DNA from 3 places in the Streptomyces sp. NPDC002790 genome. Region 3 is predicted to be linked to each of the others. Evidence: predicted binding sites of a transcription regulator. Region 3 holds the regulator's gene; each other region holds the start of a gene.
What was found. The regulator HrcA, encoded in region 3, represses chaperone genes, less so after heat shock. The targets are predictions, from matches to a motif close to TTNGCACTCNGNNNNNCNGAGTGCNAA.
Positions count from the first base shown of each region.

Region 1: a site for HrcA is predicted at 7,779-7,805, ahead of groES (co-chaperone GroES). Genes of this name have one in related genera too.
Region 2: a site for HrcA is predicted at 3,775-3,801, ahead of groL (chaperonin GroEL). Genes of this name have one in related genera too.

Region 1 is NZ_JBEOVM010000018.1:62,270-76,725, reverse strand. Features, by position in the region: gene tsaE (tRNA (adenosine(37)-N6)-threonylcarbamoyltransferase complex ATPase subunit type 1 TsaE) at 1-171, shown strand, start outside; gene ABT004_RS12145 (hypothetical protein) at 533-1,087, opposite strand; gene tsaB (tRNA (adenosine(37)-N6)-threonylcarbamoyltransferase complex dimerization subunit type 1 TsaB) at 1,204-1,860, shown strand; gene rimI (ribosomal protein S18-alanine N-acetyltransferase) at 1,887-2,390, shown strand; gene tsaD (tRNA (adenosine(37)-N6)-threonylcarbamoyltransferase complex transferase subunit TsaD) at 2,383-3,477, shown strand; gene ABT004_RS12125 (hypothetical protein) at 3,474-3,722, shown strand; gene ABT004_RS12120 (class I SAM-dependent methyltransferase) at 3,719-4,336, opposite strand; gene ABT004_RS12115 (class I SAM-dependent methyltransferase) at 4,878-6,074, opposite strand; gene ABT004_RS12110 (polysaccharide deacetylase family protein) at 6,157-7,107, shown strand; gene ABT004_RS12105 (polysaccharide deacetylase family protein) at 7,104-7,754, shown strand; gene groES (co-chaperone GroES) at 7,950-8,258, shown strand; gene groL (chaperonin GroEL) at 8,380-10,005, shown strand; gene ABT004_RS12090 (SDR family NAD(P)-dependent oxidoreductase) at 10,143-10,916, opposite strand; gene ABT004_RS12085 (MOSC domain-containing protein) at 11,021-11,689, opposite strand; gene ABT004_RS12080 (LysR family transcriptional regulator) at 11,771-12,667, shown strand; gene ABT004_RS12075 (WhiB family transcriptional regulator) at 12,758-13,099, opposite strand; gene ABT004_RS12070 (response regulator transcription factor) at 13,492-14,103, shown strand; gene ABT004_RS12065 (sigma-70 family RNA polymerase sigma factor) at 14,383-14,456, shown strand, end outside.
Region 2 is NZ_JBEOVM010000151.1:1,111-12,005, reverse strand. Features, by position in the region: gene ABT004_RS33745 (hypothetical protein) at 1-209, shown strand, start outside; gene ABT004_RS33740 (TetR/AcrR family transcriptional regulator) at 239-823, opposite strand; gene ABT004_RS33735 (SDR family NAD(P)-dependent oxidoreductase) at 965-1,747, shown strand; gene groL (chaperonin GroEL) at 1,981-3,606, opposite strand; gene ABT004_RS33725 (cold-shock protein) at 3,915-4,121, opposite strand; gene ABT004_RS33720 (MoaD/ThiS family protein) at 4,553-4,828, opposite strand; gene thrC (threonine synthase) at 4,863-6,167, opposite strand; SAM riboswitch class I at 6,186-6,341, opposite strand; gene ABT004_RS33710 (glucosyl-3-phosphoglycerate synthase) at 6,503-7,450, shown strand; gene ABT004_RS33705 (DUF7927 domain-containing protein) at 7,489-9,555, shown strand; gene ABT004_RS33700 (alpha,alpha-trehalose-phosphate synthase (UDP-forming)) at 9,644-10,895, shown strand, end outside.
Region 3 is NZ_JBEOVM010000220.1:104-4,039, forward strand. Features, by position in the region: gene ABT004_RS36075 (DUF3097 domain-containing protein) at 1-844, opposite strand, end outside; gene ABT004_RS36080 (MBL fold metallo-hydrolase) at 879-1,628, opposite strand; gene hrcA (heat-inducible transcriptional repressor HrcA) at 1,759-2,775, shown strand; gene dnaJ (molecular chaperone DnaJ) at 2,776-3,915, shown strand.

The DNA.
Region 1 (14,456 bases), on a different contig from region 3:
GTGGTCGTCGTGGAGTGGGGCGACGGCAAGGTCGAGGAGCTGTCCGACGACCGGCTTCACGTGATCATCGACCGGGCCACGGGGGACACGACCGACGAGGTGCGGGTCGTGACGTTCAGCGGGATCGGGGAGCGGTGGGCCGGGGCGGACCTGGGGTCGTTGGCGGGCTGATCGGTCGCGGGGGCGGGGCGTATCCCGACAGGTATCCCGACAGGGCGTCGGCAAATTCTTGCGCGGCGTGGCTTCGGCGTGTTCACATGGGGGTTCGGTACTGGTTAGGTCTACCTAACTACGGCTGCTCCGGCCCTCGGGAGGCGTCCATGTCGGCTTCAGAACACAACGTGTCGATGGCGGAGCTGCTTGCGTCCTGTGCGGCGGCGCGGGTGGTTTCTACGCCGCCTGCTCCGCCGGTTCGGCGGGAATCGTCGCGCCGTGACGGCGTTGCGGACGCGGGGCGTTGCCCCGGACCCCGCGCCTCAAGTGCCGGCGGGGCTTGATTTTCCCCGGCCCGGGGCTTGGATCAGGGGCCGAATTACTTGACGACGACGACCTTTACGCCGATCGTCGCGAACTGCCACAGCGTGTCGGCGTCCTTGCGGGATTCGCGGATGCCGCCGGTCTGCTTGCCGGGGTCGGGGGCGGCCGTCGAGCCGTTGACGGCCGCGCTGAAGCCGATCGCCACGCCGTTCGTATTGGCGAAGCGGACCACGTGCTCGATCGGGACGCCGTCCGTGCCGGTGATGGAGCCGGAGCGGGAGGTCACCGTGTACGAGCCGGGCGCCGGGTCCACCGTGCCGGGCGTCACCCGGAACGTCGACTCCGTCTTGTTGCCCGCGTCGACCACCCACACCCGGTCACCGCCCAGCGCGTACACGACGCGCTCGCCCTTGCCGGAGCCCGCGGGCAGCGCCTTCGGGTCCGTCTTCTTCTTGGGTGTCTTCGACGCCGAGGCGGAGGGCGAGGAGCCCGCCTTCTTCTCGGCGAGGTCGGAGGGCGCGCTCGCCGACGCCTGGTAGGCGAGGAAGCCGACCACGACGAGTGATCCCGCCGTGAGCGCGGTCACGAATCCGGTGCTGCTCCGTGCCACCAGGTGCCTGCCTCTCAAGTACGAACCTCAGGGTGACGGTAGCAGTCGAGCCCCGGCACCCCGGCCTAGCCGGAAGTACGGACGTGTCCGCCCTTCTGTGGTCGTAGGCTGTTCGCGTGCTGTTGCTCGCGCTGGATACCGCCACCCCCGCCGTCACCGTCGCCCTGTACGACGGGACCTCCGTCGTGGCCGAGTCGAATCAGGTGGACGCCCGCAGACACGGGGAACTGCTGTTGCCCGCCGTCGACCGGGTGCTCGCCGAGGCCGGCCTGCGGCTCGACGCCGTCACCGGGATCGTCGTGGGCGTGGGCCCGGGACCGTACACAGGGCTGCGTGTCGGCCTGATGACCGCCGACACGTTCGGGCTCGCGCTCGGCGTGCCCGTGCACGGCGTGTGCACGCTCGACGGGCTCGCGTACGAGGCGCGGGACGTCAAGGGGCCCTTCGTCGTCGCCACCGACGCGCGGCGCAAGGAGGTGTACTGGGCGCGCTACGAGAACGGGCGCACCCGGGTCACCGAGCCCGCCGTCGACCGGCCCGCCGGCATCGCCTCCGACGTGGCGGGGCTGCCCGCCGTCGGCGCCGGCGCGCTGCTCTACCCGGACACCTTCCCGGACGCGCGCGGGCCCCAGAACGTGTCGGCCGCGGCGCTCGCCGCCCTCGTCGCCGAGAAGCTGGCCGCGGGCGAGGAACTCCTCGAACCGCGCCCCCTCTACCTGCGCCGCCCCGACGCGCAGGTCCCCAAGAACTACAAGGTGGTCACCCCCAAGTGACAGCCGTGGACGTATCGCTGCGCGAGATGCGCTGGTGGGACATCGACCCCGTGCTCGCCCTGGAGAAGGCGCTCTTCCCGGACGACGCCTGGTCGCGCGGCATGTTCTGGTCCGAGCTTGCGCACGCCCGCGGCCTCGGTTCCACGCGGCGCTATGTCGTCGCGTACGAGGACGAGAAGCTGGTCGGGTACGGGGGCGTCGCCGCCTCCGGCACCGCGTCCGACAGCGGCTCCGCCGCGGGGGCCGACATCCAGACCATCGCCGCCGCCCGCGACCACTGGGGCACCGGGCTCGGCGCCCGGCTGCTCACCGAACTGCTGCGGCACGCCACCGCCTTCGACGTCGACCAGGTGATGCTCGAAGTACGCGTCGACAACACGCGGGCGCAGAAGCTGTACGAGCGCTTCGGCTTCGAGTCGATCGGCTTCCGGCGCGGCTACTACCAGCCCGGCAACGTGGACGCGCTCGTGATGCGCCTGAACACCACCACCGCAAGTGACTCAGTGAGCGAAGAGAAGAACCATGGCTGACGAACCGCTCGTCCTCGGCATCGAGACCTCCTGCGACGAGACCGGCGTCGGCATCGTCCGCGGCACCACCCTGCTCGCCGACGCCGTCGCCTCCAGCGTCGACGAACACGCCCGCTTCGGCGGCGTCGTCCCCGAGGTCGCCTCCCGCGCGCACCTGGAGGCGATGGTCCCCACGATCCAGCGCGCCCTGAAGGACGCGGGCGTCACGGCGAAGGACCTCGACGGCATCTCCGTCACGGCGGGCCCCGGCCTCGCGGGCGCGCTGCTCGTCGGCGTCTCGGCCGCGAAGGCGTACGCGTACGCGCTCGACAAGCCGCTCTACGGCGTCAACCACCTGGCCTCGCACATCTGCGTCGACCAGCTGGAGCACGGCACGCTGCCCGAGCCGACGATGGCGCTGCTGGTGTCGGGCGGCCACTCCTCTCTGCTGCTCTCCACCGACATCACCTCCGACGTACGGCCGCTCGGCGCGACCATCGACGACGCGGCGGGCGAGGCCTTCGACAAGATCGCCCGCGTGCTCAACCTCGGCTTCCCGGGCGGGCCCGTCATCGACCGGTACGCGAAGGAGGGCGACCCGACCGCGATCGCCTTCCCGCGCGGGCTCACGGGCCCTCGCGACCCGGCCTACGACTTCTCCTTCTCGGGCCTCAAGACCTCCGTGGCCCGCTGGATCGAGGCCAAGCGGGCGGAGGGGGAGGACGTGCCGGTGCGCGACGTGTCGGCGTCCTTCCAGGAGGCCGTCGTGGACGTGCTGACGCGCAAGGCGGTGCGTGCCTGCAAGGACGAGGGCGTCGACCACCTCATGATCGGCGGCGGTGTGGCCGCCAACTCGCGGCTGCGTGCGTTGGCCCAGGAGCGCTGCGAGCGGGCCGGGATCCGGCTGCGCGTGCCGCGCCCCAAGCTGTGCACGGACAACGGCGCGATGGTCGCGGCGCTCGGCGCGGAGATGGTGGCCCGCAACCGGCCGTCCTCCTGCTGGGACCTGTCCGCGGACTCCTCGCTCCCGGTGACGGAGCCGCACGTCCCCGGCCACCACCATCACGACCACGTGCACGAGGTCAGCAAGGAGAACCTGTACTCATGACGGTCGCGCTGATGTGGGAGGCCAGGGCCGTCGACGGTCGTGGCGAGGAGCTGCTCGCCTGGGCCAAGTCCCAGGTCCTCGACCGCGAACCGGAGCGCCGCGAGACGTTCCGCGCCCCGCAGGACCGGGTCCTCGTCATCACGTGGTGGGACGCCGAGTACGACGCGGAGTTGCCCGAACTCCCGGAACCGGGCGCCGATTTGGTGGCACGGGCGGTTCACCGCTGGCGGTTCGAGGCGGCCTAGCGGCTGTCCGCCGTGTCTGCTGTGTCCGCCGTGTACGTCAACAGGTAGCGCCAGTACAGCAGTTGACGCACCTCGCTGCCCGGCAGCAGTCGCGCCGCCTCCCGGCGAACCTCCGGCAGCCGCATCTCCGGCTGCCGCACCGGCGGTCGCGGCGGAGCAGTACGGACTCCGCCTCCGCGCGCACGCTCACCCACGTGAACGGAGAGACGCGCCACCGCGTTCGCCGGGGACGCGACCACGTCCCACGGCGTCACGCCGTCGTAGCAACCGAGCACGAGCAGCCTGCCGCCGGGCGCGAGGGCCTCGCGGAATCGGGTGAGTGTCTCGAACGGCATGTGGTGCAGGCTCGCCAGGCAGCTGATCACGTCGTAGTGGCCGGGCGGGAGTTCGGCCTCCGCGGCATCGGCGAGGCGGTAACGCGGCCCGCCACCGGTGGCCTCCGCCACGGCGAGCGTCGCCGGGTCCGGGTCGAGTGCGTCGACCCGGTACCCGTGCGCCACGAGCCGCCGCGCGAACCGGCCGGTGCCGCAGCCGACATCGAGCGCGGTGCGCCCTCCGGCGGGCAACTGGCGGGTCAGCAACCGGTGATAGTGATCGTTGTGGTCGAACGTCATGCGCAGCCTCTCCGGGTCCGGGCTCGTCGTCTCGGCACGCGGCACCGTGGCGCCGCCATGCCCACCCTGCCGCCCCAGGCGGCAGATTGCCCAAGGCGGCGGCCGACCGTAACGGGTGGGGAGCCGTGCGGGCGGGAGGCCACCCAAGGCGGGTGCGGTCGACCGCATGGGTGGGGAGTCGTGCCGCGGCACGTTGCCCAAGGCGGGGCGCGGCCGACCGCAATGGGCCGGGAGCCGTGCGGGCGGCAGATTGCCTGCAGCGGGGTGCCGCACCCCACGCGGCCGACGCCCCCGGAGGGGGCGGGCGGTGGGAGATGGGCGGGGCCCGGGCCTCGCCTGCGGCGAAGCGGGCCACATCAAACCCCGGCGACGGGTGGGCCTATCAAGCCCCTGCGGCGATTGAGCAGCTGGGTCCGGGGCGGAGCCCCGATCTTTCAAGCCCGTACTTTCGACGAGAGCCCGCGGGGTCCGGGGCAGCGCCCCGCCTTTTACAGCCCCGCCGGCGTTTGAGGCGCGGGGTCCGGGGCGGAGCCCCGTGGCGTCAACCCACCGGGGCGCCGATGAGCATCGTGGGCGCCCCCGCAACCCGTGTGAGGAACACCGTCACCGCCCGCTTCCCGAAGGGCTTAGGCATTGCCTTCCGCCGCAACTCCTCCGGCTCCACCGCCGACCCCCGCTTCTTCACGGTCAGCACCCCGACCTCCCGCTCCCGCAGCAACACCTTCAACTTCTTCACGTTGAACGGAAGTTGATCGGTGATCTCGTACGCGACGGCGTACGCCGTGGGCCGCAACTCGTCCCCCGTCACATACGCGATCGTCTCGTCGACGAGCCCGCCCCCGACCTCCTCGGCCACCTCGGCCACCAGATGCGCCCGGATCACCGCACCGTCCGGCTCGTACAAGTACCGCCCCACAGGCCGCACTTCGGGATCCGGCAGCCCCCGCCCGACGAGCTCCCGCGGCCCCGGCAGCAGCGTCGACCGCATCCGCCCGGCGGTCGTGCCGAACCACAGCACGGCCTCCTTCACATCGCCCCCGTCCGAGATCCACTCGGCATCAGCCTCCGCGGGGATCGCCTCGTGCGGGATCCCGGGAGCGATCTTCAGCGCGGCGCGCGGCGCCTTGAGCGCGGCCGACACGGCCCAGGACAACGGAGGGGAGTACGCCTCGGGGTCGAAGATGCGCCCCCGACCACCACGCCGCGCGGGGTCCACGAACACCGCGTCGTACGCGGACGTGTCCACCTCGGTGACGTCCGCCTCACGCACCTCGATCAGCTCCGCGAGACCGAGCGCCTCCGCGTTCGCCCGCGCCACCGCGCACGTCAGCGGATCCCGGTCGACGGCAAGCACCCGGATCCCCGCGCGCGCGAGCGCGATCGCGTCGCCGCCGATGCCGCAGCACAGGTCGGCGACAGAGCGCACGCCCAGCCGCTCGAAGGCCCCGGCCCGGTACTCCGCCACGCGCGTCCGCGTCGCCTGCTCGACCCCGTTCGGCGTGAAGTACATCCGGGCCGCGTCCTCGGCCCCGAACTTCGCGACGGCCCGCTGCCGCAGCCGCGCCTGGGCGAGCGCGGCCGAGACGAGCTCGGCGGGATGCTCGCGGCGCAGCCTCGTGGCGAGGGCGAGCTCCTGGGCCGGATCGTGATCCCGGAGTTCGTCGAGCAGGGCCAGGCCCTCGGGGGACAGGAGGGCGGAGAAGGCGTCGGGCGAAGGGGAGGAACTCACCCGGTCCATTGTGGGCCAGGCGGGCGACGGTGCGCGCCAGGCGGCGGTGTCGGCCCGGGAACGGGCCCGCGAGCTGCCAGGATCCGGCGCCATGCAACTAGTACGACAAAACGAAGAAAGCGCCCGAAAGCTGGTCAGGAAGAGACGCGGCGTCCGTCTCTTGAGCGCGTTGCTCGCCGCCTCCGCCCTCGCCACGGGATGCGCGGCCGGCGGCGACCCCGAGCCGGTGCGGCCGGCCCCCGGCCAGCAGGCGCAGAAGGGCCTCCAGGGCGCCCCCGCCCGCGCCCTCGACTCGTACGCGACGAAGCTGCGCGCCCAGCGGACCGCCCTCGTCGCGGCGACCAGACGCTGGGGCCTCGCCGACGTGCCGCTCACCGCCCCGGCCCCGCCGGCGAAGAAGCCGGTCATCGAGGCGCGCAAGGGCTTCGAGGTCGACGGCCAGAAGGAACTCGGCCTGCCGCCCGTGTTCACGTCGATCCCGACCAAGGACAAGGTCGTCTTCCTCACCATCGACGACGGGGCCGAGAAGGATCCGCGGTTCCTGAAGATGATGAGCGAGCTGCGGATCCCGTACACGGCGTTCCTGACCGACTCCGAAGTCAGGCCCGGATACGGCTACTTCAAGAAAATGCAGGCCCGCGGCATCACCCTCGACAACCACACACTCACCCACCCCTACCTGCCCGCCCTCTCGTACGCCCGCCAGAAGCACGAGATCTGCGGCATGCAGAACGTCATCGAGAAGAAGTACGGCCACAGGCCCAAGCTCTTCCGCCCGCCCTTCGGCGACTACAACCAGGACACCCTGCGCGCCGCCAAGGCCTGCGGCATCGAGTACGCCCCGATCTGGAACGCCGAGGCGTTCGTGGACCGCATGGACTACCGCGAGTGGGACCGCAGCATCCATCCGGGCGACATCCTGCTCACGCACTTCAGGGGCCGGAAGGACTGGAAGGGCACGATGCCCGACATGATCCGGAACCTCATGAAGTACCTCACCGACAGGGGGTACGCGGTGGCGCGCCTGGAGGACTACCTGTGACACCGCGCGGGCCATGGGCGCGGCTGCTCGGCTGCGCCCTGGCCGCAGCACTCCTCACCGGGTGCGCACGGGGCGCCATCCCGGCCGAGCGGACGGCGTCCGGTTCGCGGGCCGGCCCGCAGCGGACCGTCCCACCGATCGTCTCCCGCGTCCCCACCGCCGACAGGGTGGTCTTCCTGGCGTACGAGGGCGGGGCCGGGCAGGGCGCGGAAGGTATCGGACCGTTCCGCGATCGCCACGTCCCGGTCTCGCTCTTCCTCGCGGGCGCCGCGGGCGGTGGGGGCGATGGGGGCCCGTCCCTGGGCGCCCAGGTGCAGAACCGCACCCTCACCCACGTCCTCCTGCCCGGCCTCGGATACGTGGAGCAGCACGCCGAGATCTGCGGTCAGCGCGACCGCATCGAGGCCCGCTTCGGGACGGCGCCCCGCCTCCTCCACCCGCCTTCGGGCGCGTACGACGGGAGCACGCTGCTGGCGGCGGGCGCGTGCGCGGTCGACGCGATCGTCCTGTGGCGCGAGCCGCGGGGCACCCCGCGGCCCGGCGACATCCTCCCGGTCCACGGGATGCGGCAGGAGGCGGCCGCCCGGCTGCTGGACCGCGTACGGCAGGCGGGACTCACGGTCGGGAGGCTGGAGGACTACCTGTGATCCGGCGACCCGCGACGGTGTCGATTAGCAGTCCGCTTGACCGAGTGCTAATCGCGGTCATAGTCTCGGTTCTGGCACTCACCACTGGAGAGTGCCAACAGCGACGGGCAGGTCCGGCACCCGCGACGACGGATCCACCTGGTCGCCACCCCAGACTGTTAACCCCGTGAGATCTCCGAAGGGGGAGACCGGATCGTGACGACCACCAGCTCCAAGGTTGCCATCAAGCCGCTTGAGGACCGCATTGTGGTCCAGCCGCTCGACGCCGAGCAGACCACGGCCTCTGGCCTGGTCATTCCGGACACCGCGAAGGAGAAGCCCCAGGAGGGTGCTGTCCTCGCCGTGGGCCCGGGCCGCTTCGAGAACGGCGAGCGTCTTCCGCTCGACGTCAAGGTCGGCGATGTCGTGCTGTACAGCAAGTACGGCGGCACCGAGGTGAAGTACAACGGCGACGAGTACCTCGTCCTCTCGGCTCGCGACGTGCTCGCGATCGTCGAGAAGTAATTCACCCGAGCTTTCCCGGCTTCACTGAAGCAGAATGCTTTGAACCGCGCCCCTGGCCCCCGCTGATATTGCCGGGTGCGAGGGGCGCGGTTCGTTTTTTCGAGAGGACTGACTCAGCTCCATGGCGAAGATCCTGAAGTTCGACGAGGACGCCCGTCGCGCCCTCGAGCGCGGCGTCAACAAGCTTGCCGACACGGTCAAGGTGACGATCGGCCCCAAGGGCCGCAACGTCGTCATCGACAAGAAGTTCGGTGCCCCCACCATCACCAACGACGGCGTCACGATCGCCCGTGAGGTCGAGGTCGAGGACCCGTACGAGAACCTCGGCGCGCAGCTGGTGAAGGAGGTGGCGACCAAGACCAACGACATCGCGGGTGACGGTACGACCACCGCCACCGTGCTCGCCCAGGCCCTGGTCAAGGAAGGCCTGCGCAACGTTGCCGCCGGCGCCTCCCCGGCCGCCCTGAAGAAGGGCATCGACGCCGCGGTCAAGGCCGTGTCCGAGGAGCTCCTCGCGACCGCCCGCCCGATCGACGACAAGTCCGACATCGCGGCCGTCGCCGGTCTGTCCGCCCAGGACAACCAGGTCGGCGAGCTCATCGCCGAGGCGATGGACAAGGTCGGCAAGGACGGTGTCATCACCGTCGAGGAGTCCAACACCTTCGGCCTGGAGCTCGACTTCACCGAGGGCATGGCCTTCGACAAGGGCTACCTGTCCCCGTACTTCGTCACCGACCAAGAGCGTATGGAGGCCGTCCTCGACGACCCGTACATCCTGATCCACCAGGGCAAGATCGGCTCGATCCAGGACATGCTCCCGCTCCTGGAGAAGGTCATCCAGAACGGTGGCTCCAAGCCGCTCCTGATCATCGCCGAGGACGTCGAGGGCGAGGCCCTGTCGACCCTGGTCGTGAACAAGATCCGCGGCACGTTCAACGCCGTCGCCGTGAAGGCCCCCGGCTTCGGTGACCGCCGCAAGGCGATGCTGCAGGACCTGGCCACCCTCACCGGTGCCACCGTCATCGCCGAGGAGGTCGGCCTCAAGCTCGACCAGGCCGGTCTCGAGGTGCTCGGCACCGCGCGCCGCGTGACCATCACCAAGGACGACACCACGCTCGTCGACGGTGGCGGCAAGGCCGAGGACGTCAAGGGCCGCGTCGCGCAGATCAAGGCCGAGATCGAGAACACGGACTCGGACTGGGACCGCGAGAAGCTGCAGGAGCGCCTGGCCAAGCTGGCCGGTGGCGTCTGCGTCATCCGCGTCGGTGCGGCCACCGAGGTCGAGCTCAAGGAGAAGAAGCACCGTCTGGAGGACGCCATCTCCGCGACCCGCGCCGCGGTCGAGGAGGGCATCGTCTCCGGTGGTGGCTCCGCTCTGGTGCACGCCTCCAAGGTCCTCGACGACTCGCTCGGCAAGGTCGGCGACGAGGCCACCGGTGTCGCCGTGGTCCGCCGCGCCGTCGTCGAGCCGCTCCGCTGGATCGGCGAGAACGCCGGCCAGGAGGGCTACGTGATCGTCTCCAAGGTCAAGGAGCTCGAGAACGGCAACGGCTACAACGCCTCGACCGGCGACTACGTCGACCTGGTCAAGGCCGGTGTCATCGACCCGGTCAAGGTCACGCGCTCCGCCCTGGAGAACGCCGCCTCCATCGCCTCCCTGCTGCTCACGACCGAGACCCTGGTCGTCGAGAAGCCGGCCGACGAGGAGCCCGAGGCCGCGGGCCACGGGCACGGCCACTCGCACTGATTCGCTGCCGCTCAGGCGGCCGCCGACCGAGGCCCGGCTCCCCGTCGCGGGGGGCCGGGCCTCGGCACATCAAGCCCCGCCGGCGTTTGAGGCGCGGGGTCCGGGGCGGAGCCCCGTGACGTGGGGACGGACGACCGTTACTGGGGACCGTACTTGCGGCCCGTGCGGGACGTGACCCCGCCCAAAAGCACGCGCGGCGTCACCTTCACCACACCCATAAGCGCCTTGTACCGCGGGTCCGGGATCGACAGCGACTTGCCGCGGGCCAGATCGCCCAGCGCCGCCGCCACCAACTTGTCCGCGTCGAGCCACATCCACTTCGGAATGTTGCCCGTGCCCATCCCGGCCCGCTGATGGAACTCCGTACGGACGAACCCGGGGCACAGCGCCATCAACCGCACCCCGCTGCCCGCGAGATCCTTCGCCGCGCCCTGCGTGAACTGCACGACCCACGCCTTCGAGGCGCCGTACGTGCCGCGCGGCACGAAGGCCGCCACCGACGCCACGTTCACCACGCCGCCGCGACCGCGCTCGCGCATCGCCCCCACGGCCGCCGACGTCAGCCGCAGCACCGCCTCGCAGTGCACCTTCAGCATCGTCAGCTCGTCGGCCATCGGGACTTCCAGGTACTGCCCCTTGTTGCCGAACCCGGCGTTGTTGACGAGTAGATCGACCGCGGCCTTACGGTCCGTCAGCCGGGCCTCGACCGCCGCGATTCCGTCATCCGTGGCCAGGTCGGCGGTGAGCACCTCGGCCTCGATGCCGTGCCGGTCGTGCAGCTCTGTCGCCTGCTCGTGCAGCCGCTCGGTGTCGCGCGCGACGAGCACCAGGTTGTGCCCGTCCGCGCCGAGCCGCCGTGCGAACGCGGCGCCGATGCCTGCGGTGGATCCGGTGATCAGAGCGGTAGTCATGCCCCAAGGCTAATGAGCACGAATTCTTTCAGCCCCGCCGGCGTTTGAGGCGCGGGGTCCGGGGCGGAGCCCCGTGGCGTGGGAGCGGTCGACCGCAACGATGGCTACGAGCCGTACTTCTCGACGTACTCCCGCGCGGAGCGCAACGCCTCCGGGTGAAGCGCCCCACCCGCCTCCAACAACCTCGGCAGCAACCCCCGCTCAGTCGTCACCGCCCGGAACTGCACCGCCACCGTCACCCCGTGCTCGGGCCGGTGCACGATCTCGATGGGATCGCCCACCCGTATCTCGCCCGGTTCGATCACCCGGAAGTACGCCCCCGGCACCCCCTCCCGCGTGAACCGCTTCACCCAGCCCCGCTCGCCCAGATGCCCCTGGAAGGTCCGGCACGGGATGCGGCCCGATGTGACCTCCAGGACCAACTCGGCACCGACGCGCCAGCGTTCGCCGATCTGCGCGCCCGACACGTCGACCCCCTCCGTCGTGAGGTTCTCGCCGAACGTGCCGCTGGGCAGCGGCCGGCCGAGCTCCTTGCTCCACGCGTCCAGGTCCTCACGCGCGTACGCGTACACGGCCTGATGGTCCCCGCCGTGGTGCCGCAGGTCGCACACCGCGTCCCCGGCGAGCCCGCTCGCGCCGGTCCCCTCGGGGCCCGGCGCCGACACCCGCACGGGACCGGTGACGGGCCGCTTGTCGATGCCCGTGACCCCCTCGGGCTGGTCCGTGTACTCGGCGGGCTCGGGCCGCCCCAGATTCAGCGACAGAAGCTTCATGCGCGGAACGCTACGGGACCCGGACCCAAAGTCGCCATGCGTTATTCGGCGCGATATCCAAGCGTCCCTTATGCTTGAGGGGTGATCGAGGCTCGTCATCTCCGTGTCCTGCGCGCCGTCGCCGCCACCGGCTCCTTCTCCGCGGCAGCCCGCGAGCTGGGCTGCACCCAGCCCGCCGTGAGTCAGCAGATGAAGGCCCTGGAGTCCTCGGCCGGCACCCCGCTGCTGATCCGCACCGGCCGCGAGATGCGCCTGACGCAGGCCGGCGAGGCCCTCGTGCGGCACGCGTCGGGCATCCTCGCCGGGCTCACCGCCGCCGAGGAGGAGGTCGCCGCCATCGCCGGGCTGCGGGCGGGCCGGGTCCGGCTCGTGTCCTTCCCCAGCGGCAGCTCGACGCTCGTCCCCGCCGCACTCGCCGCCCTGCGCGCCGAGCACCCCGGCACGCGCGTGTCCCTGGTGGAGGCCGAGCCGCCGCGCTCCGTGGAGATGCTGCGCGAGGGCGACTGCGACGTCGCGCTTGCCTTCCGCTACGAGGGTGCGCACGCCGCGGAGGACTGGGACGACCTCGTCGTACGGACGCTGTTCGCGGACCGGCTCGTGGGCCTCGTCCCCGAGGGGCACGCGCTGGCCGGGGCGGGCTCGGTCACCATCGACGCGTTCGCGGACGAGCCGTGGATCGCGGGCTGCCCGCGCTGCCGCCGCCAGCTGGTCGAGGTGTGCAGGGGAGCGGGGTTCGCCCCGCGCATCGACTTCGCGACGGACGACTACCCGGCGGTGGTCGGACTCGTGAGCGCCGGGCTCGGCGTGGCGGTCCTCCCCGAACTGGCCATCGAGTCCGTTCGGCCCAAGGGTGCACGCACAGTGACCGTCGAGCCCGCCGTGCGCCGCGAGATCGTCGCGCTCACCCTGCCCGATCTGGCCCAGGTGCCCGCGGTCCGCGCGACCCTCGACCACCTCGCGAAGGCCGCGACACGCTGAACAGGTCCGCCCCGCACTGAACGCGGAGGCGGGCGCGGCTCGGCGCGCCCCGCCTCCGCGGGCCGTTCAGATGCGTGCAGAAACGTTCCTTCAGTTGTGCGCGCCGCTTGTGGCGGCCTGTCCTCCACTCGGGGCCGACGCGGTGACGAGCCGGTTGCGGGCCCGCCCCATGAGCTCTTCGCGCTCGTCCTCCGTCAGGCCGCCCCACACGCCGTACGGCTCACGCACCTGTAGGGCGTGAGCAGCGCACTCCGCGCGCACCGGGCACCTCATGCAGACCTCCTTGGCCGAGTTCTCACGGGCGCTGCGAGCCGCCCCACGTTCGCCCTCCGGGTGGAAGAAGAGCGAGCTGTCCACCCCGCGGCAGGCCGCGAGGAGCTGCCAGTCCCACAGATCGGCGTTCGGTCCGGGTAGGCGGGAGAAATCTGCCATTGCTGTGTCCCCTTGTAGCCGTTCAGACGTGGATGCGGTGCACATGACCGTACATCTACTGTCTAAGGAGATGAAAATATGACTCATTGCGAATCTAGCTACAGATACCAGTAAAAGGAAGGAAAACCTTCCAAATGGGGCATGGGTTGTGATGAAACGTTGTGGGTCCGCCGCGCTGTCCGCACCGTGTTCGCGCCCTCACGTAGAGTGCCGAAGGAGGTCGTCCGACCCGTAACTCTTTCGAGTGACCGTCGTTGAGAGTGCGGAGGCGGTTGAAGGAGCAAGTGCTCGGGCAAGTGTCCGATTGCCTTGTTGAATGTCGACCGCACAGGTGACGATTCGTACACAGCCTGGAGGCTCAAGGTGACGCGCATCAGCTGCGGAGGACGGTCATGACATCCGTCCTCGTCTGCGACGACTCCCCGCTTGCCCGAGAGGCGCTGCGCCGCGCGGTCGCGACCGTGCCCGGCGTCGAGCGCGTGACGACCGCGGCCAACGGCGAGGAAGTACTCCGCCGCTGGGGCGCCGATCGCTCGGACCTGATTCTGATGGACGTACGCATGCCCGGTCTGGGCGGCGTCGAGACAGTGCGGCGGCTGCTCTCCGCCGATCCCGGTGCGCGCATCATCATGCTCACCGTGGCCGAGGATCTGGACGGGGTGGCCCTGGCGGTCGCCGCCGGCGCCCGCGGCTATCTGCACAAGGACGCCTCGCGCGCCGAGCTGCGGGCCACGGTGACGCAGGCGCTCGCCGACCCGACCTGGCGGCTCGCGCCGCGCAGACTGCGCTCGGCCGAGATGGGGGCCGCCCCCACGCTCACCGCGCGGGAGATCCAGGTGCTCGAGGGCATGAGCCACGGGCGGTCCAACGCCGAGATCGGGCGCGAGCTGTTCCTCTCCGAGGACACGGTCAAGACGCACGCGCGTCGCCTGTTCAAGAAGCTCGGCGCCTCGGACCGTGCGCACGCGGTGGCGCTCGGGTTCCGCTGGGGCCTGGTTCGCTGACGACGAGCCGCTGATCGGCACGCCTCCGCGCCCTTCGGGGCGCGGTGGACCCGCCGTGAGGGACGCCGCTCCGGCCCGTCGCGCCGCGACTTTTCGACGCTTCGCGCGCGATGCCGCATCCTTGGGGGTGTGGAGTTCCTCGGGGACGAGTCGGGTGAGCAGGGTCAGCGAGAGGGGAGGGCGCAGGAGATGAGTTCCGGCGCACCTGCTCATAACGCTTCGGTGCACAACTACGGGCACGGTGTCTCGGACCGAAAGGCGTCGGGGCACCATGGACCGATGCGTGACGACGAGGCAGCGACTCCCCAGGGGGTCATCGGTACGCTCGTCGGCCGCGCCGTGGACGGCGACGA
Region 2 (10,895 bases), on a different contig from region 3:
TCACCGGTATCGGCACCCTCACCGCGATGGCCGGGGTCGGCGTCCTCGTCTACGAGCTGGCGCGCGCGGGCCGCAGCTGGACCGGCAGCTGGGACGTCCCGCCCACCGAAATGGCCTCCCGCGCCCTCCACCAGGCCCAGGCCGTCGCGACGAGCGCGAGCCGCGCGGGCCGCGACACATGGAAGACGTACCAGGAGGGCGCGGCCTGACCTGCCGCCCCTGTTCTATGAGGCCCGTTCTATGAACCCGGCGTACCCACGCCGTGCAGCAACGTGTCCACGACCCGCGCGGCGAGGGCGTCCACGGCGGCATCGGTGTCGGGTGCCTGCCCCGCGGCTTCGTGAATGAGGGCGTAGTACACGGTCCGCGCCCAGTCCAGATCGGCGTCGGGACGCAACAGGCCGGCGTCGCGGGCGCGCGAGAACAGCGCCGCACAGCGGGTCATCACGTCCTCGTGGACGCGCGCGACCTCAGGGTCCGCGAGGGGGAGGGCGCCCATCGCGAAGCCCCAACTGGTCTTCACCCGAAGCACGTTCACGGTCGCCTGATAGAGCGCGACGGCCGGCGGCGACGTCTCCGGCCGCGCCGCCTCGACCGCCTCGTGGAACCGCTGCGTCGCCCAGGCCGCGAGCGCCCTGATCAACGCCTCCCGCGACGCGAACCGCCGGTGGACCGTGGTCCGCGCGACCCCGGCGGCCTCGGCGATCTGCTCCATCGTCGCCGCCGGATTCACGGCCAGCACCCGCTCGGCCGCTTCGAGGATCGCGCGCACGGTCCGTTCGGTGTCGGCACGAAGCGGCTTCGTGGAGGCGGGCTGCGCCATGGCGGGCAAATCCTTCCGATGGGGGACGACCTCAAAAGCGTACGCCAATGTGGCAACTCACCAACTACTTGCAACACGCATGACGCATATCCTATGTTCAACGCATCACCTGAGACGCAGGTGTCGACCAAGGGGAGCGTCATGGACCTGCAACTGAACGGCAAGACCGCCCTCGTCACGGGCGCCAGCCGAGGCATCGGGCTCGCCGTCGTCCAGTCCCTGGCCGCCGAAGGCGTACGCGTCGTCGCAGCCGCCCGCACCGCCGCCCCGGAGTGGAAAGCGGCCGGGGCGATACCGGTGACGGTGGACCTGTCCGACCCGGCCGGGGCCGAGCGGCTGGTCACGGAGGCCGTGGCCGAGCTGGGCGGGATCGACATCCTGGTCAACAACGTCGGGGGCGGCGACGGCGCCCTGAGCGGCGGCTTCCTCGACCTGACCGACGACCAGTGGGCGCAGGTGACGGACCTGAACTTCTCCGCCACCGTCCGCGTCACCCGCGCCGCGCTACCCGCCCTGCTGGCCGCCCGCGGCTCGATCGTCAACGTCTCCTCGACCAGCGCCCGCGTCCCGCAGGGCAGCCCCATCGCGTACGCCACGGCCAAGGCCGCGCTCACCGCGTTCGGCAAGGGCCTGGCGGAGGAGTTCGGCTCGCGGGGGGTCCGGGTGAACACCGTCTCGCCGGGCCCGGTCCGCACCGCGATGTGGGAGAGCCCGACGGGTTACGGCGCCGGGGTCGCCACCGCCATGGGCATCGACCACACCGACCTCCTGGCCGGACTGCCCACGGCGACAGGCATGCTCATCGACCGCCTCATCGAACCCGAAGAGGTCGCGACCCTGATCACCTACCTGTCGTCCCCCCTCGCCGCCGCGACCACAGGCACCGACCACCTCATCGACGCCGGCTCGGTCAAAACCGCCTGACCCATTGAAGCCCCGCCGACGCCCATTCAAGCCCCGCCGGCGATTGAGGCGCGGGGCCCGGGGCAGAGCCCCGATCTTTCAAGCCCCGCACTTCGAACGAGAGCCAGCGGGGCCCGGGGCAGAGCCCCGCGACCGCACCCACGGCTGGCCGCAACAAAACGCCCGAGGGCGGCACCGTCTCACGTAGAGACAGTGCCGCCCTCGGGTTACAGACGAGCTGAACCGCGACCGGCTCAGAAGTCCATGTCACCGCCCGGCATCCCGCCACCGGCCGGCGCAGCGCCCGCCTTCTCCGGCTTGTCGGCGATGACAGCCTCGGTGGTGAGGAACAGCGCGGCGATGGACGCGGCGTTCTGCAGGGCAGAGCGCGTGACCTTCGCCGGGTCGATGATGCCCTCGGCGATCATGTCGACGTAGTCACCCGTGGCGGCGTTCAGACCGTGACCGACGGTCAGGTTGCGCACCTTCTCCACGACGACGCCACCCTCGAGACCACCGTTGACGGCGATCTGCTTGAGCGGGGCCTCGAGCGCGAGCTTCACGGCGTTGGCGCCGGTCGCCTCGTCACCCTCGAGCTCCAGCTTCTCGAACACCGCGGAGGCCTGGAGGAGGGCCACGCCACCACCGGCGACGATGCCCTCTTCGACGGCCGCCTTCGCGTTGCGAACGGCGTCCTCGATGCGGTGCTTGCGCTCCTTGAGCTCGACCTCGGTGGCCGCGCCCGCCTTGATGACGGCCACGCCGCCGGCGAGCTTGGCGAGGCGCTCCTGGAGCTTCTCGCGGTCGTAGTCCGAGTCGCTGTTCTCGATCTCGGCACGGATCTGGTTGACGCGACCCTGGACCTGGTCGCTCTCACCGGAGCCGTCGACGATCGTCGTCTCGTCCTTGGTGATGACGACCTTGCGGGCGCGGCCGAGCAGGTCGAGACCGGCGTTCTCGAGCTTGAGGCCGACCTCCTCGGAGATGACCGTGCCGCCCGTGAGGATGGCGATGTCGCCGAGCATGGCCTTGCGGCGGTCACCGAAGCCCGGGGCCTTGACGGCGACGGACTTGAAGGTGCCACGGATCTTGTTGACGACCAGCGTCGACAGGGCCTCGCCCTCGACGTCCTCGGCGATGATCAGCAGCGGCTTGCCGGACTGCATGACCTTCTCGAGCAGCGGAAGGAGGTCCTTCACGTTCGAGATCTTCGAGTTCACGATCAGGATGTACGGGTCGTCGAGCGACGACTCCATGCGCTCCATGTCCGTGGCGAAGTACGCCGAGATGTAGCCCTTGTCGAAGCGCATGCCCTCGGTGAGCTCGAGCTCCAGACCGAAGGTCTGGGACTCCTCGACGGTGATGACGCCTTCCTTGCCGACCTTGTCCATGGCCTCGGCGATGAGCTCGCCGATCTGGGTGTCGGCGGCCGAGATGGAGGCGGTGGAGGCGATCTGCTCCTTGGTCTCCACCTCCTTGGCCTGCTCGAGGAGAGCGGCGGAGACGGCCTCGGTGGCGCGCTCGATGCCGCGCTTGAGGGCCATCGGGTTGGCGCCGGCGGCTACGTTGCGAAGGCCTTCGCGAACGAGCGCCTGGGCCAGGACGGTCGCGGTCGTCGTGCCGTCACCGGCGACGTCGTCCGTCTTCTTCGCGACCTCCTTGACCAGCTCGGCGCCGATCTTCTCGTACGGGTCCTCGAGCTCGATCTCCTTGGCGATGGACACACCATCGTTGGTGATCGTGGGGGCGCCCCACTTCTTCTCGAGGACGACGTTGCGACCCTTGGGGCCCAGGGTCACCTTGACGGCGTCGGCGAGCTGGTTCATGCCGCGCTCGAGGCCGCGCCGTGCCTCCTCGTCGAACGCGATGATCTTGGCCATGTGAAGTGGTCCTCCCGGACGGGGTGGAAAAGCAAGCAAACGGACCGTGCTGGTGCCCGCGACGGACGGTCTGCAGACCGTGTGGTTCCTTGCACCACCCGGCCCCCGGACCTCACCGACCCGATCCAAGTTCTGTCACTCTCACTCGGAGAGTGCTAAGCCCAATGATTAGCACTCGACCCCCTCGAGTGCAAGGTGCTCTCCTCATCGCGAACAGTCCCACGCAGCACGAAGGGCCCGCCCCCCGGTCACCCGGGAGACGAGCCCTTCATGACGTGCGACGTGCAAGCTTGCAGTCGGACGCGCGTTCAGCCGGCGGCCACGCGGACCATGTCGGCCTGCGGCCCCTTCTGGCCCTGCGAGATCTCGAATTCCACCCGCTGACCCTCTTCGAGGGTGCGGTAGCCGTCCATCTGAATCGCGCTGTAGTGGACGAACACATCCGCACCACCGTCGACCGCGATGAAGCCGTACCCCTTCTCCGCGTTGAACCACTTGACGGTGCCCTGAGCCATGCCTAACTCCCCTATTACTGGCCCTTACGCAGGACCGCACTTCGCGGACCCGGGTCAGACCTCACGCCCCATGGGATATGGGGGTGTGCGCCGGAACGCGTCGACCGCGGCTGAATGTATCTGCCCAACTGCCGTCTGCAACAGGTCAATCGGACGAGAATTCTGGGCACGCCAGATCGGGGGAACCGGGCCAACTCACCGGATCCCAGGGCAAGTCGGGCCGCGCAAATGCCATAAAAGGCCCGAATGGGCCGGTTACTTTGGCTACTTCTTGTCGGGCTCCGGGCGAGAACTCATATGCGCCCGTCATGCACCGTTCATGGAAACGCAGCAGCTTCCCCAACTGTACCGCGCTCAACCATGCAGAATTGCCCCCTCCGCTTCTCTGGCGGAGAGGGCAATTCGGATAACTCTGGGTAGAACGCGAACGATCAGCCGCCGGCGACGGCCGGAATGATCGAGACGCCCGCGCCGTCCGGCGTCGCCGTCTCGAGGCCCTGCTCGAAGCGGACGTCGTCGTCGTTCACGTAGACGTTCACGAAGCGGCGCAGCTTGCCCTGGTCGTCGAGGACGCGGGCGGCGATGCCGGTGTGGTTCTTCTCGAGGTCGGCGATGACGTCGGCGAGGGTGCCGCCCTCTGCGGCGACCTCGGACTTGCCGCCCGTGTAGGTGCGCAGGATGGTGGGGATGCGAACGTTGACGCTCATGGTGGTAACTCCTGTTGCTACAAGTCGGTCGGGCTCAGTGGTCGGCGGCGAGGCCGGCCTCGCGGAACGCGTCGAGGTTCGGCCGGATCGTGGCCGTGGCCTGGGACGAATCGGCGACCGCGGCAAGCGTCTTGAGGCCGTCACCGGTGTTCAGGACCACCGTGGTCAGCGACGGGTCGATCTGGCCCGCCTCGATGAGCTTCTGCGTGACGCCGAGGGTCACACCACCGGCGGTCTCGGCGAAGATGCCCTCCGTGCGCGCGAGCAGCTTGATCGCGTCGACGACCTGCTCGTCGTTCACGTCCTCCACGGCGCCGCCGGTACGGCGCGCGATGTCGAGGACGTAGGGGCCGTCGGCGGGGTTGCCGATGGCGAGGGACTTGGCGATGGTGGTCGGCTTCTGCGGGCGGACCACGTCGTGGCCGCCCTTGTAGGCGACGGAGACCGGGGAGCAGCCCTCGGCCTGGGCGCCGAACAGCTTGTACGGCTTGTCCTCGACGAGGCCGAGCTTGATCAGCTCCTTCAGGCCCTTGTCGATCTTCGTGAACTGCGAGCCGGACGCGATCGGGATGACCAGCTGGTCGGGAAGGACCCAGCCCAGCTGCTCGCAGATCTCGTACGCGAGCGTCTTGGAACCCTCGCCGTAGTACGGGCGCAGGTTGACGTTGACGAAGCCCCAACCCTCGCCCAGCGGGTCGCCGATGAGCTCGGAGCAGAAGCGGTTCACGTCGTCGTAGTTGCCCTCGATGGCGACGAGGTCACCGCCGTAGACGCCGGCCATGACGACCTTGCCCTCTTCCAGGTCGTGCGGGATGAACACGCAGGACCGGAAGCCGGCACGGGCGGCAGCGGCGCCGACGGCGCCGGCCAGGTTGCCGGTGGAGGAGCAGGAGAGCGTGGTGAAGCCGAAGGCGCGGGCGGCCTCGATGGCCTGCGCGACGACGCGGTCCTTGAAGGAGTGCGTCGGGTTGCCGGAGTCGTCCTTGACGAACAACTTGCCCTCGGCGACGCCCAGTTCACGGCCGAGGTTGTCGGCCTTGACGAGCTTGGTCCAGCCGGGGTTGATGTTCGGCTTCTCGGCGACGTCGGCCGGGACGGGCAGCAGCGGGGCGTAGCGCCAGATGTTGGCGGGTCCTGCCTCGATCTGCTTGCGCAGCGTCTCGGGGTCACCGACGGGGAGGTCGTACGCGACTTCGAGCGGGCCGAAACACTCGGCGCAGGCGAAGACGGGGCCGAGCGGGACGACGGCGCCGCACTCGCGGCAGGAGAGGCCGGATGCCGGACCAAGGTCGACGGCGTCGGTGGCGGCGGTTTCGGTGGCGACAGTCTGTACAGCCATGAGAGGCGAGGCCCTTTCTCCTCATCTTTCCCGTGACGCATCTCGCCACGAGACGGATTTGGCACCTTCACTAGCCGGGAGCCTCGCGAGCGCACTGGAGTGTGCGAAACGAGACCGGCTGGAGGGTTGCCGGGGCTTCAACGGGCCGTTTCCCTCTGCCCCTCTGGATGAGCGGTATTCGATTGTGTGGATTCAGTTGTGTACGGCAGGCGACCCCCGGCATGCGATGGTCACCGACCTTGTTCAAGACTGTAACCGAAGGCCCGGACCGCAGAGATAGTCGTCCGAACCGCGAGATGGATCACATGTCGATCCTTAGGGAAGGAACCCAGACCGTGCTGGAAGAGGTCGAGCGCTGGCTGAACAGGCGCTCCTGGTCCGTGGCGGACCATCCGCTGCACCGGTTGGTCGCCGCCAAGCACGCGTCGGGGCAGACGGTGAGTGTCGTACTGCCCGCGCTGAACGAGGAGGAGACGGTCGGCGAGATCGTCTCCGAGATCCGGCGGACGCTGATGACGGACGCGGTGCCGCTCGTCGACGAGCTCGTCGTGATCGACTCCGGCTCCACCGACCGCACCTCCCAGGTCGCGGCGGCGGCCGGGGCGCGCGTCGAGCACCGGGACGCGATCCTGCCGCGGATCCCGGCAAGGCCCGGCAAGGGCGAGGTGCTGTGGCGCTCCCTTTTCGTCACGTCCGGTGACATCGTGTGTTTCGTCGACGCCGACCTGAAGGAGTTCTCCGCGGACTTCGTCTCCGGGATCGTCGGGCCGCTCCTGACCGATCCGGGCGTGCACTTCGTGAAGGCGATGTACGACCGTCCGCTGGCCGGGGCCACCGGGGAGGGCGGCCGGGTGACCGAGCTGATGGCGCGGCCGATACTCAATCTGCACTGGCCCCAACTGGCCGGATTCGTCCAGCCGTTGGGCGGCGAGTACGCGGCCCGGCGCTCGCTCCTCGAGCGGCTCCCGTTCCCCGTCGGATACGGCGTGGAGCTCGGCCTGCTCGTGGACGCGCTGCACACCGTGGGCCTGGACGCGCTGGCCCAGGTCGACGTCGGCGTGCGCAAGCACCGGCACCAGGACGGGCAGGCGCTCGGCCGGATGGCGGCGGCGATCTACCGCACCGCCCAGCTGCGGCTGGCGCGCGGGCACCTCATCAGGCCGGTGCTCACGCAGTTCGAGCGGGGCGAGGACGGCTTCGAGCCGCGCACCCACGAGGTCGACACGGAGGAGCGGCCGCCGATGATCGAAATCGGTGAGTATGCGGAGCGTCGCGCGGCGTAATCGCGGGATGATCATGATTATTGCCTAGATTGCCCCTTATGTGGCTTAAACATCTCAAGGGCATGGCGGCGCTCGCCGCCACAGTAACGGCCGCCGCGACACTCGTCGCCGCGGCCGTCCCCGCGTCCGCCGTCGTCGTCGACCCCTTCGCCAAGCGGTACGAGGAAGCGCTGTACGGCGACTTCATCACCCTCGGCAACACCGTCATGCAGTGCCCGTCCACTCCCGCGGACGACGCGGCGCGGTGTCGAGCCGCACAAGCCGGGACCACGACGGAGAACAACAACCAGTTCGACATGCAGTACACGGACACGGCCGGGTTCGGCACCGGCGTCCTGAACTCCTCGACCGGTGAGGTGACGATCCCGCCGGGCGCCACGGTCGCGTACGCCCGCCTGTTCTGGGGCGGCAACGACGGCACGTACAAACTGGGCCGCAACCAGATCAACCGCTGCGACACCGCGGGCCCCGCCACCTCGCCGACCGACAGCGGCCCGCTGGACACGCGGCCCCGGGTGCGGGTGAACGGCGGGCCCGAGTCCCAGGTGGCCGTGGAGAACGCGGTGCGCACCCCGGCCGAGGTCGGCGGCCCGCACTACTACACGGCCGAGTCCGACGTCACCTCGCTGTTCGCCGGCGTCACCACCGGCTCCCCGGTGCCGGTCGCGGTCGGCGACGTCTGGGCGCCCACCGGCAAGGGCTGCGTCGGCGGCTGGTCGCTGACCGTCGTCTACAAGTACGACGCCCCCAACGCCCAGTACGCGCCCACCCGCCGCAACGTCTACGTGTACGGCGGCCACGTGGTGCAGCAGTCCAAGGACCCCGACACCACGATCTCCATCGACGACTTCTACCGCACGGGCACCCGCGACGTACGCGCCGGCGTCACCGCGTACGAGGGCGACGCGAACGTGACGGGTGACCAGTTCCTGGTGAACGGGCAGCGGATCGCGGACCCCGACGGCGGCGGCACGAACAACTTCTTCGACAGCCACGCCAACGGCGCACTCGACCCGAACGACCACAACAACTTCAGCATCGACGCGAAGGAGGCGATCATCCCGTCGGCCGCGCTGCCGCAGGGTTCGACCTCCGCCGATCTGACGTTCCGCACCAGGGGCGACACCTACGTGCCCTCGGCACTCGCCTTCTCCGTGCCGGTGCCCGACCTGGAGATCAAGAAGAGCGCCACGCCGAAGAAGGTCGCCCCCGGCGGCAAGGTGACGTACACGATCACCGCCAAGAACATCGGCGACCTCGACTACCCGGGCGCCAAGCTCAGCGACGAACTGGACGACGTGCTGGACGACGGCACGTACAACGGGGACGCCAAGGCCGACATCGGCAACGTCACGTACGACGCGCCGAAGCTGAGCTGGCGCGGCGACGTACCGGCCGGCAAGACCGCGACGATCACCTACAGCGTCACGCTGCACGACCCGCTCACCGGCGACGGCAAACTGACCAACGACGTGATGGCGGAGGACACCCCGCGCACCAACTGCGAGGAGGGCACGGAGGATCCGAACTGCGGCTTCTCGCCGGAGATCGAGAAGCCGGAGCCGCCCACCCCGCCGCTGAAGATCGTCACCACCCCGGAGCCCACGACCGCTCCCCCGTGCTCCACGGTCAAGAACACCATCACCATCCGCAACGACAGCGAATACCCGCGCGATAACGCCGCGATCTCCTGGCCCACGAAGGGCGCCGTCGGCACCCCCACCGCCAGCGGCGGCACCATCAGCAAGAAGGGCTCGTCCTTCTACTGGAACGGCACCGTGCCCGCCCACGGCAAGGTGGTCATCAAGGAGAACGTCAAGGCCTCCTGCACTCCGGGGGCGGCCATTGTCATCCCGGTGACCGGTGAGGTGTCCGGCACCAACTGCACCGCCCGCACGCGCGGCGGCGACGACCCGTGCACCGCGGTGATCGGCACCAAGCGCCAGCAGGCGCGGCCCGCTCCGCCGCAGCAGCAGCATCCGCACGGATCGGAGCTGGCCGAGACCGGCGCCGACTCACACACCCTGCTGTACGGCGGGCTCGCCGTCACGCTGTGCGGGCTCGGCGCGCTGATCCTCGCCGCCGTCCGCGGCCGCAAGAACTGACCCGACCGCGGGTTTCGTACACGGCCGGGTCCCCGTCGGGGGCCCGGCCTTACGTTTGAACGTTTCCGGGCCGGGCTAGCGTGCCCCTATGAGTTCCACGACGCATGGTGCTGCTGAGGTTCTCGTCGCGTCCAACCGCGGCCCGGTCTCGTACGAGGTCGACGACGCCGGGGGGATCGCTGCGAAGCGTGGCGGGGGCGGTCTGGTGTCGGCGCTCGGCGTCGTCGAGGACAAGCTGTGGGTGTGCTCGGCGCTGAGCGAGGGCGACCGGGAGGCGGTGCGGCGCGGGGTCGCCGAGCCGGGGGTGCGGATGCTCGACATCGACGCCGACGTGCACACGGACGCGTACAACGGGATCGCGAACTCGGTGCTGTGGTTCGTGCACCACATGCTGTTCCAGACGCCTCTGGAGCCGTCGTTCGGCCCGGAGTTCCGCAGGCGGTGGGCGTCCTACGAGGCGTACAACCAGGCCTTCGCCGAGGCGCTCGCCGAGGAGGCGGCGCCGGGCGCGACGGTGGTCGTGCAGGACTATCACCTGACGCTGGTGCCGGGGATGCTCCGCGAACTCCGCGGCGACCTGCGGATCGGGCACTTCTCGCACACGCCCTGGGCGCCCGTCGACTACTTCCGGATGCTGCCCGACGACATCGCCGAGCAGGTGCTCAGGGGCATGCTCGGGGCCGACCGCTGTGCGTTCCTGACCCGGCGCTGGGCGGACGCCTTCACCGACTGCTGTACGCATCTCGTCGGCGGCACGTCCGGGACCCGGATCGGGGTGCACGGGCTCGGCGCCGACGCGGACTTCCTGCGCGAGCGGGCGCACCGGGACGACGTGGAGGAACGGCTTGCGGCGCTGCGGGCGCAGATCGGCGGGGACGGTTCACGGAAGGTGATCGTCCGGGTCGACCGGACCGAGTTGTCGAAGAACATCGTGCGGGGGCTGTGGGCGTACGAGCTGCTCCTCGAGTCCGCGCCCGAGTGGCGGGAGCGGGTCGTGCACGTCGCGTTCGCGTATCCGTCGCGGCAGGATCTGGCCGTGTACCGCGACTACACGGACGAGGTGGCGCGGGTCGCCGAGTCCATCAACTCCCGCTGGGGCACGGAGAGTTGGACCCCGGTCGTACTCCACGTGAAGGACGACTTCGCGCGCTCGCTCGCGGCGTACCGGCTCGCGGACGTGGCCCTGGTGAACCCCATCAGGGACGGGATGAACCTGGTCGCCAAGGAGGTGCCGGTCGTCTCCGACGACGGGTGCGCGCTGGTGCTGTCGCGGGAGGCGGGGGCGTACGAGGAGCTGGCCGAGGACGCGCTGATCGTCAACCCCTATGACGTGAGCGGGA
Region 3 (3,936 bases):
CCACGCGGCCCAGGAGCGCCGGTTCCAGGTCCTTGTAGGAGTGGACCCGCGACAGGATGTGCTGCCAGGCCTCGCCCGTATTCGCCACCCGCCACCCGAGCGCACCGCACACGCCCGTCTTCCAGTCCTGCCCCCGCGGCACCCGCGGCCACGCCTCGATGCCCACGGACGAAGGCTTCACCGCCTCCCAGATGTCGATGTAGGGGTGCCCCACGACCAGCGCGTGCTCACTCGTCACGGACTGGGCGATGCGCCACTCCTTCGACCCCTGCACCAGGTGGTCGACGAGGACCCCGAGCCGCGCGTCCGGCCCCGGGGCGAACTCGGAGACGACCGCCGGAAGGTCGTCGACGCCCTCCAGGAACTCCACCGCCACGCCCTCGATCCGCAGGTCGTGACCCCAGACCCGCTCGATGAGCTCGGCGTCGTGCTTGCCCTCCACGTAGATGCGGCCCGCCCGGGCCACCCGCGCACGGGCCCCCGGAACCGCCACCGAGCCCGACGCCGACCGGGCGGGGCCCCTCGCGGCCGGCCCCGAGGGACGTACCAGCGTGACGACCTTGCCGTCGATCATGAAGCCGCGCGGTTCCATCGGAAACACCCGGAGCTTGCCGAAGCGGTCCTCCAGGGTCACCGTCGGCCCCTGCGCCGTCTTCTCGACCCGGACCACCGCCCCGCAGAAGCCCGTGGTGACCTCCTCGACGACGAGGTCCGGTTCGGCCGGGACCTCGGGGGTCGGCTTGTTCCGCTTCCACGGAGGAGTCAGGTCGGCAGAGTACAAATGGCGCTGCGGGCCCGAAGGGCCCTCGTCGGAGGGGCGGTGGCGGGAGACGGGTGGGAGCATTCGAGGGACGATAAGAGAAGTCCCGGGTCCCCGGCTACGACACGCCGAAACGCGCCGCCAATGTGGCGCGCTGCGCACGGACGAACTCCGCATTCACCGTCGAACCGTGCCCCGGAACGTACACCGCGTCCTCGCCGCCGAGGTCGAGGAGCCGGTCGAGCGCGGCCGGCCAGTGACCCGGCGCCGCGTCAGGACCCGCCTGCGGTTCGCCCGACTCCTCCACCAGGTCGCCGCAGAAGACGATCTCCGGGCCTGAAGGGCTGCCGGGGACCAGGACCGCCAGGTCGTGGCCCGTGTGCGCGGGACCGATGTTCGCGAGCAGCACCGTCAGGCCGCCGCCCAGGTCGAGCGTCCACTCGCCGCACACCCGGTGCGGCGGGGTGACGAGGATGTCGACCGCCTCGGTCGCCGCGTCCGGGTCGACCCCGTGCCGCACGGCGTCGGCGCGCAGCCCCTCGGCGCCGCGCTCGAAGAGGACGTCGATGCCCACCGCCCCGTACACCTCGACACCCGCGAACGCGGCCGTGCCGAGCACATGGTCGAAGTGCGGGTGGGTCAGTGCGACATGGGTCACTCTCCGGTGCGCACCGAGGAGCGCGCGGGCGTCGGCGCGCAGCCGGACGCCTTCACGGAGTGAGGATCCCGTGTCGATCAAGAGCGCCGCATCCACACCGACGACGAGGCCGCTCGTGCAGTCGAGCCCCGGCAACCGCACCCGCCCCACATTCGGCGCGAGTCCCTCCCAACCCGCCGAGACCCAATCGATACGCTGCTCGAACTCCATACCTCGACGCTAGCTCCCTTGCCGGGCCCGTACCCACCGGCCGTACACTGAGCCGGGGAAGATTGGCACTCGCCCATTGGGAGTGCCAAAGCAGGATGATCGCGGCGGCTGATTCTGGAGGTGTGCGCCGATGCTCAACGAACGCAGGCTCGAAGTGCTGCGCGCCATCGTCCAGGACTATGTCGGCACCGAGGAGCCCGTCGGCTCCAAGGCGCTCACCGAGCGGCACCAGCTCGGGGTCTCGCCGGCGACGGTGCGCAACGACATGGCGGCCCTGGAGGACGAGGGATTCATCGCCCAGCCGCACACCAGTGCCGGGCGCATCCCCACCGACAAGGGCTACCGCCTCTTCGTCGACAAGCTCACCGCCGTCAAGCCGATGGCCGGTCCCGAGCGGCGTGCCGTGCAGAACTTCCTGGACGGCGCGGTCGATCTGGACGATGTCGTGGGCCGGACCGTGCGGCTGCTCGCGCAGCTCACCCGGCAGGTGGCGATCGTCCAGTACCCGTCCCTGACCCGGTCCACGGTGCGCCACGTCGAGCTGCTGTCGCTCGCGCCCGCCCGTCTGATGCTCGTACTGATCACGGACACCGGGCGCGTGGAGCAGCGGATGATCGACTGCCCGGCCCCCTTCGGTGAATCGTCCCTGGCGGATCTGCGGGCCCGGCTGAACAGCCGCGTCGCGGGCCGCCGGTTCGCCGACGTACCGCAGCTGGTGCAGGACCTGCCGGACGCCTTCGAGCAGGAGGACCGCGGCACGGTCTCGACGGTGCTCTCCACTCTTCTGGAGACGCTCGTCGAGGAGTCCGAGGAGCGGCTGATGATCGGCGGCACCGCCAATCTCACTCGCTTCGGACATGATTTTCCCCTCACCATCCGGCCCGTTCTGGAAGCCTTGGAGGAGCAGGTCGTGCTCCTCAAGCTCCTTGGCGAGCTGGGAGATTCGGGCATGGCCGTACGGATCGGTCACGAGAACGCCCATGAGGGACTCAACTCCACATCCGTGGTGTCGGTCGGTTACGGTTCGGGCGGCGAGGCAGTGGCCAAGCTCGGCGTGGTCGGCCCGACCCGCATGGATTACCCGGGAACGATGGGAGCAGTACGCGCAGTGGCACGTTACGTCGGACAGATCCTGGCGGAGTCGTAAGTGGCCACGGACTACTACGCCGTACTCGGCGTGCGCCGCGACGCTTCCCAGGACGAAATCAAGAAGGCCTTCCGAAGGCTGGCGCGTGAGCTTCACCCGGATGTGAATCCGGACCCGAAGACTCAGGAGCGCTTCAAGGAGATCAACGCCGCCTACGAGGTGCTCTCCGACCCGCAGAAGAAGCAGGTCTACGACCTCGGGGGAGACCCCCTGTCGCAGTCCGGCGGAGGCGGCGGGGCCGGTGGCTTCGGCGCCGGCGGGTTCGGGAACTTCTCGGACATCATGGATGCCTTCTTCGGCACGGCGTCGCAGCGTGGACCCCGGTCCCGTACGCGCCGTGGCCAGGACGCCATGATCCGGCTCGAGATCGAGCTCGACGAGGCGGCCTTCGGCACCACCAAGGACATCCAGGTCGACACGGCTGTCGTCTGTACGACCTGTAGCGGTGAGGGTGCCGCTCCGGGTACGTCGGCGCAGACCTGCGACATGTGTCGCGGGCGCGGTGAGGTCTCGCAGGTCACGCGGTCCTTCCTCGGCCAGGTCATGACCTCGCGGCCGTGCCCGCAGTGCCAGGGCTTCGGGACCGTCGTCCCGACGCCGTGCCCGGAGTGTGCCGGTGACGGCCGCATCCGGTCGCGTCGCACGCTGACGGTGAAGATCCCGGCCGGTGTGGACAACGGCACGCGGATCCAGCTCGCGGGCGAGGGCGAGGTCGGGCCCGGTGGCGGCCCCGCCGGTGACCTCTACGTGGAGATCCACGAACTCCCGCACCCGACCTTCCAGCGGCGCGGCGACGACCTTCACTGCACGGTCACCATCCCGATGACGGCGGCGGCCCTCGGCACGAAGGTGCCGCTGGAGACGCTCGACGGCGTGGAGGAGATCGACATCCGGCCGGGCACGCAGTCCGGCCAGTCGGTTCCGCTGCACGGGTTCGGTGTCACGCATCTGCGGGGCGGTGGCCGTGGTGACCTCATCGTGCATGTCGAGGTCATGACTCCGCAGAAGTTGGATCCGGAGCAGGAGAGGGTGTTGCGGGAGCTTGCGGAGTTGCGTGGCGAGGAGCGGCCCACGGGGCAGTTCCAGCCGGGTCAGCAGGGCCTCTTCTCCCGCCTGAAGGACGCGTTCAACGGCCGTTGAGCCACCCGCCGTTACGGCCTC